Linked DNA regions of Rhodopseudomonas boonkerdii. The protein of the gene in region 1 interacts with the protein of each later gene in a pairwise test. Links are inferred from orthologs where the notes say so. Each region holds a gene or a part of one and is shown on either strand. Other genes may lie near its edges.

Region 1 (3,222 bases):
GCCCTGCAGCAGGTCGAGCTCCACGCGGCTGACCTTCGGCACGGGCGCGAGGCGGCCATCGGGATGCCAAATGAAGGCATCGGCGCTGGCGAGAGAATCGGCATTGGACACCTTGGGTCTCGCTGCGGCCATGTTGGCCGCGATCGCTTCCAGGGCGACCGCAATGCGCTCTTCCAGGCCGGGGGCGGCCATCGGTCGCGGGCGGCCGGCGGCTGTCTTGCGGGTGGCGGGCTTGGCGTCTTTGGGGGCAGGGCGGCGGCTGGTTTTATTGGGTTTTTTTGACATTTTTGACTTTCCTCGGCCCGCACCCTTAACCATCCGGGAACAGCTCCGCAAGCGGTACAAACGCTTGTACATCAAGGGGGTTAGGAGCGTTGCAATTGGCCTGCCGGCCGCTATAGTCCGCGCCGAATTTGCGAGGGCCGGCTTTCTGCGGCTGCGTCGCCGGTCATTTCCAGCCCGATTGAGGACTTCCGATGTTCATTACCCCTGCGTTCGCCCAGGCCGCAGCCGCCGGCAACGACACCAACAGCATGCTGATGTCGCTCCTGCCGTTCGCGCTGATCTTCGTGATCATGTATTTCCTGATCCTGCGCCCGCAGCAGAAGAAGGTGCGCGATCACGCCGAAATGGTGAAAAATATCCGTCGCGGTGACACCATCGTCACCTCGGGCGGCCTGATCGGCAAGGTGACGAAGGTGGTGGACGACGAGCAGGTCGAGTTCGAACTGGCCGACGGCATCCGCGTTCGTCAGTTGCGTTCGATGATCTCCGGCGTCCGCACCAAGGGCGAGCCCGCCAAGGAGAAGGGCGAGAAGACCGAGGCGAAGGACGACGCGGCGGCGAAATAACTCGCGGCGACGCTTATCCTCGAATCCTGACGGACCTGTTCGATGTTGTATTTCTCACGGTGGAAGGCGCTGGGCATTATCCTGACGGCGCTGGTCGTCTGCCTGTTCGCTGTGCCGAACTTCATTCCCGAAGCCACCGTGAAGACCTGGCCGAAATGGGCACAGCGCCATCTGGTGCTGGGCCTCGATCTGCAGGGCGGATCGCACATCCTGCTCGAAGTCGATGCCGCCGCTGTCAAGAAGGACAAGCTGGATCAGGTCCGCGATGACGTGCGCCGGACGTTGCGCGACATCAATCCCCGCGTTCAGTATACGGGTCTGAATGTCCGCGGCGACGCGGTCGAAGTTCGTATCACCAGGGAGACCGATCTTCCGAACGCGCTCAGCAAGCTGCGTGAACTGTCGCAGCCGCTCGGCGGCATCATGGGGCAGAGCGGGGCGCGCAGTCTCGAGGTCTCCGACGCCGGCGGCGGGCTGATCCGCTTTACCGTGCCGCAGGCGGCGATCAACGACCGGTTGCGTCAGTCGGTCGATCAGTCGCTGCAGATCATTGAGCGCCGCATCAACGAACTCGGCACTGTTGAGCCGCTGATCCAGCGTCAGGGCCTCGACCGCGTGCTGGTGCAGGTGCCGGGCCTGCAGGATCCGTCACGCCTGAAGGAACTGCTGGGCAAGACCGCGAAGCTCGACTTCCGCATGGTCGATACGTCGATCCCGGCGGAACAGGCGCAGGGCCGGGTGCCCGCCGACTCCGATCTCCTGATGAGCTCGACCTCGCCGAAGGTGCCGTATCTGGTGAAGAAGGAGGTGCTGGTTTCCGGCGCCGATCTCACCGATGCGCAACCGGGCTTCGACCAGCGCACCAATGAGCCGATCGTCTCGTTCCGCTTCAATACCGCGGGTGCCCGCAAGTTCGCGGAAGCGACCACCAAGAATGTCGGCCTGCCTTTCGCCATCGTGCTCGATAACGAGGTGGTGTCGGCGCCGGTCATCCGTGAGCCGATCACCGGCGGTTCGGGCCAGATTTCGGGCTCGTTCACCGTGCAGGGCGCCAATGACCTCGCAATCCTGCTGCGCGCGGGCGCGCTGCCGGCGCCGCTGTCGATCATCGAAGAACGCACGGTTGGTCCCGGCCTCGGTCAGGACTCCATCGCCAAGGGCGAACTCGCCGCCTATATCGGCTCGATCTTCGTCATTCTGTTCATGCTGCTGACCTATCGTCTGTTCGGCCTGTTCGCGAATATCGCTGTCGCCATCAACGTCGCCATGATCTTCGGCGTCCTGTCGCTGCTCAATGCCACGCTGACGCTGCCCGGTATCGCCGGCATTGTGCTCACGGTTGGTATCGCGGTGGACTCCAACGTGCTGATCTACGAGCGTATCCGCGAGGAACTGCGCGGCGGCCGCACGGCGATCGCCGCCATCGACGCCGGCTTCAAACGCGCGCTCGCCACCATTCTCGATTCCAACATCACCACCTTCATCGCCGCGGCAGTGCTGTTCTATATCGGCACTGGTCCGGTGCGCGGCTTTGCCGTGACCTTCGGCATCGGCATCATCACGACGGTGTTCACCGCCTTCACCGTGACCCGACTGATCGTTGCCACCTGGGTCAGGTGGAAGCGGCCGCAGCGCGTGCCGATCTGAGCTGACGGAGCAGACTTTGACTACGACACAAATGGTTCTTCTCGGTCTGGCTGCACTGGTCGTCGTTCTGTCGATTGTGACCATCTTCGACCTGTTGCCACCGCTTCGCATCGTCCCCGACGATACGAAGTTCGACTTCACGCGCTTTCGTCGCATCTCGTTCCCGATCTCGGCGCTGCTGACCATCGCGGCGATTACGCTGTTTTTCACCCATGGCCTGAATTTCGGCATCGACTTCAAGGGCGGTACGCTCATGGAAGTGCAGGCCAAGAGCGGTCAGGCCGATATTTCGGATATGCGCACCAAACTGTCGGGTCTGCAGCTCGGCGACGTGCAGCTGCAGCAGTTCGGTGGTCCCGCCGATGTTCTCATCCGTCTCGCGCAGCAGCCCGGCGGCGATGCCGCGCAGCAGGCCGCGGTGCAGAAGGTGCGCGCCACGCTCGGCGACAGCGTCGAATATCGCCGCGTCGAAGTGGTCGGCCCGCGCGTCTCCGGCGAATTGCTGGCTTACGGCATGCTTGGCCTGATCGTCGCGATCTTCGGCATCCTGATCTATCTCTGGTTCCGCTTCGAATGGCAGTTCGCCATCGGCGCCATGATCGCCAACGTCCACGATATCGTGCTGACCATCGGTTTCATGTCGATCGCGCAGGTCGATTTCGACCTCACCAGCATCGCGGCGCTCTTGACCATTCTCGGTTATTCGCTGAACGACACCGTGGTC
Region 2 (3,421 bases), 2.9 Mb from region 1 along the record:
TTTCCCCGAAGGCCATCCGGCCCGCGAGATGCACGACACCTTCTACTTCAATCCGAAGGAAGACGGTTCGCGCCTGCTGCTGCGTACCCACACCTCGCCGGTGCAGGTGCGCACCATGCTGAGCCAGAAGCCGCCAATCCGCGTGATCTGTCCGGGCCGCACCTATCGCAGCGACAGCGACCAGACGCACACGCCGATGTTCCATCAGGTCGAAGGCCTCGTCATCGACAAGACCTCGCATCTCGGCCACCTCAAATGGATCCTGCAGGAATTCTGCAAGGCGTTCTTCGAGGTCGATCACGTCAATATGCGTTTCCGCCCGTCCTTCTTCCCGTTCACCGAGCCGTCGCTGGAAGTCGATATCCAGTGCCGCCGCGACAAGAACGAGATCCGCTTCGGCGAAGGCGAGGATTGGCTGGAAATTCTCGGCTGCGGCATGGTGCATCCGAACGTATTGCGCGCCTGTGATATCGATCCCGACGTGTATCAGGGCTTTGCCTGGGGCATGGGCATCGACCGTATCGCGATGCTGAAATACGGCATGGCCGATCTGCGCCAGCTGTTCGAAGGCGATGTGCGCTGGCTGAACCACTATGGCTTCAAGCCGCTTGAAGTACCGACGCTGGCCGGAGGACTGAGCTCGTGAAATTCTCCCTCTCCTGGCTGAAGGACCATCTCGACACCGACGCGACATTGGATCAGCTGAGCGACAAGCTCACCATGATCGGGCTCGAGGTCGAGCATATCGAGGACAAGGCAAAGCTCTTGGCGCCGTTCACGATCGCCGAGATCGTGACCGCCGAGCAGCATCCGAACGCCGATCGCCTGCGCGTCTGCACCGTCGATGCCGGCGACGACAAGCCGCTGCAGATCGTTTGCGGCGCACCGAATGCGCGAGCAGGGCTCAAGACCGTGCTGGCACGGCCGGGCACCTATATTCCGGGCAAGGACTTCACCATCGGCCTCGGCAATATCCGCGGTGTCGAAAGCCAGGGCATGATGTGCTCGGCGAGCGAACTCGGCATGCCCGATGCCATCGATGGCATCATCGAGCTGCCGCCTGATGCTCCCGTCGGCGCTGCTTATGCGGATTGGGCCAAGCTCGGCGACCCCGTCATCGAGATCAACCTGACGCCGAACCGCCAGGACTGCACCGGCGTCGCCGGCATCGCGCGCGATCTCGCCGCAGCCGATATGGGCGTGTTCAAGAATCCGGCCATCCGTCCGGTGAAGGGCGAATTTCCATGCCCAGTAAAGGTGACGGTCGAGGACGCAAAGCTGTGTCCGGGCTTCGCGCTGCGCCTCGTGCGCGGCGTCAAGAACGGCCCGTCGCCGGAATGGCTGCAGAAGAAATTGACCTCCATCGGCCTGCGCCCGATCAATGCGCTGGTCGATATCACCAACTACCTGACATTCGATCGCGCCCGCCCGCTGCATGTGTTCGACGCCGCCAAGGTGAAGGGCGACCTCGTCGTGCGCCGCGCGAAAGATGGCGAGACGCTGCTCGCGCTCGACGGCAAGACCTACAAGCTCGACGACAAGATCTGCGTCATTGCCGACGATCACGGTGTCGAATCGCTCGCCGGCATCATGGGTGGCGAAGCGTCGGGCTGTTCGGACGACACCACCGATGTGCTGATCGAATCCGCGCTGTGGAACGAGATCAATATCGCGCAGACCGGCCGCAAGCTCGGCATCAATTCGGACGCGCGCTATCGCTTCGAGCGCGGCGTCGACCCGGCCTTCATGGTGCCCGGCCTCGAACTCGCCACCCAGCTGGTGATGGAGCTGTGCGGCGGTACGCCTTCGGAGGCCATCGTGGTCGGCAAGACCTATGGCGACGATCGCCTGATCGACTTCCCGATCGCGGAAGTGAAGCGCCTCGCAGCCATCGACGTGCCGTTCCCGGAAATGCGCATGATCCTCAACCGGCTCGGCTTCTCGGTCGCCGGTAACGGTGCCGTGGTGAAGGTTGCCGTGCCGTCGTGGCGCATGGATATCACGGGAAAGGCCGACATCGTCGAGGAGATCATGCGCATCGTCGGCGTTGACAAGGTGCCGCTGACGCCGTTCCCGCGTGGCGATGCGCAGCGCAAGCCGGTACTGACATCGATCCAGCAGCGCACCCGCCGCGCCAAGCGCGGACTGGCCGCGCGGGGCCTCGTCGAGACCGTCACATGGTCGTTCATCTCGAAGCCCCATGCCGAAGTGTTCGGCGGCGGCAAACCTGAACTGGCACTGGCCAACCCGATCGCATCGGATCTTTCCGACATGCGGCCGAGCCTGTTGCCGGGCCTCATCGCGGTCGCACAGGCCAATGCCCATCGCGGCTCCTCCGATCTCGCGCTGTTCGAGGTCGGCCAGATCTTCAAGGGCGATCGCCCGCAAGATCAGGTCATGGCTGCCGCGGGCGTCCGCCGCGGTCTCGCTTCGTCGGACGGGATCGGCCGCCACTGGACGGGCGCCAGCGCCGCCACGGCGCTCGATGCCAAGGCCGATGCTTTCGCTGTACTCGCGGCTGCGGGCGCACCGATGCAGGCATTGCAGATCGTTCCGGGTGGGGCCGACTGGCTGCATCCGGGCCGTTCCGGCACCATCCAGATCGGGCCGCAGAATATTCTCGGCATGTTCGGCGAGCTGCATCCCCGCGCGCTGGAAACGCTTGGCGCCGACGGTCCCCTGATGGCATTCGAAGTGCTTCTCGACCGTATCCCGGATGCGAAGCAGAAGGCCACACGCGCCAAGCCGTTGCTGGAACTCTCCGCGTTCCAGCCGGTATCGCGCGATTTCGCCTTCATCGTCGACCGCAAGGTGAAGTCCGGCGACATCGTCAAGGCGGCTGCCGGCGTGGACAAGAAGCTGGTGACCGGTGTCACCGTGTTCGACGTCTATGAAGGCAAGGGCGTCGACGACGACAAGAAGTCGGTGGCCATCGCCGTGACGCTCCAGCCGCGCGAAAAGACGCTGACCGATCAGGAAATCGAGGCGGTGGCGGCCAAGATCGTGGCCGAGGTGACGAAGAAAACAGGCGGCACGTTGCGCGCATGATGGGGACGCTCGGCCTGGTCGCCTATTCGACCACGTCGCTCGTTTTCATTGCGGTTGCAGCTTTTATCGCGGGCCTGGCGCGCGGATTCTCGGGTTTCGGCTCCGCGCTGATCTTCATTCCGCTGGCGTCGAGCATCGTCGGCGCCAAAGTGGCGTCGCCGCTGCTGTTGCTGATCGATTTCGCGACGTCGCTGCCCCTGATCCCGAATGCCGTGCGCCATGCCGACAAACGCGATGTCGGAATTATCTCGCTCGGCGCTCTGATTGGCGTGCCCATTGGCACCGCAGCGCTGGCCTTTGCCGATCCGCTGGCGGTACGCTGGGGCATCGCGGCACTGATCCTTCTCCTGTTGTTGCTCCTTGCCTCGGGCTG

Evidence for each region.
Region 2: the proteins of secD (region 1) and pheT interact in binary tests that used the Escherichia coli proteins (3 or more experiments, as listed by UniProt). The link is inferred for Rhodopseudomonas boonkerdii from one-to-one orthologs.

What each region holds. Positions count from the first base shown.
Region 1 is NZ_CP036537.1:3,272,784-3,276,005, reverse strand. The notes cover bases 292-3,195. They hold secD (protein translocase subunit SecD), read left to right. Parts: upstream 292-893; coding sequence 894-2,498; downstream 2,499-3,195. Other genes in these bases: secF (protein translocase subunit SecF), read left to right, coding at 2,530-3,195; yajC (preprotein translocase subunit YajC), read left to right, coding at 477-851. In the rest of the region: E0H22_RS14975 (ATP-binding protein), read right to left, coding at 1-285; more of secF, read left to right, coding at 3,196-3,222. UniProt on the Escherichia coli protein: Part of the Sec protein translocase complex. Interacts with the SecYEG preprotein conducting channel. SecDF uses the proton motive force (PMF) to complete protein translocation after the ATP-dependent function of SecA.
Region 2 is NZ_CP036537.1:330,528-333,948, reverse strand. Bases 243-3,345 are described here. They hold pheT (phenylalanine--tRNA ligase subunit beta), read left to right. Parts: upstream 243-642; coding sequence 643-3,048; downstream 3,049-3,345. Other genes in these bases: E0H22_RS01525 (sulfite exporter TauE/SafE family protein), read left to right, coding at 3,045-3,345; pheS (phenylalanine--tRNA ligase subunit alpha), read left to right, coding at 243-646. Outside these bases: more of pheS, read left to right, coding at 1-242; more of E0H22_RS01525, read left to right, coding at 3,346-3,421.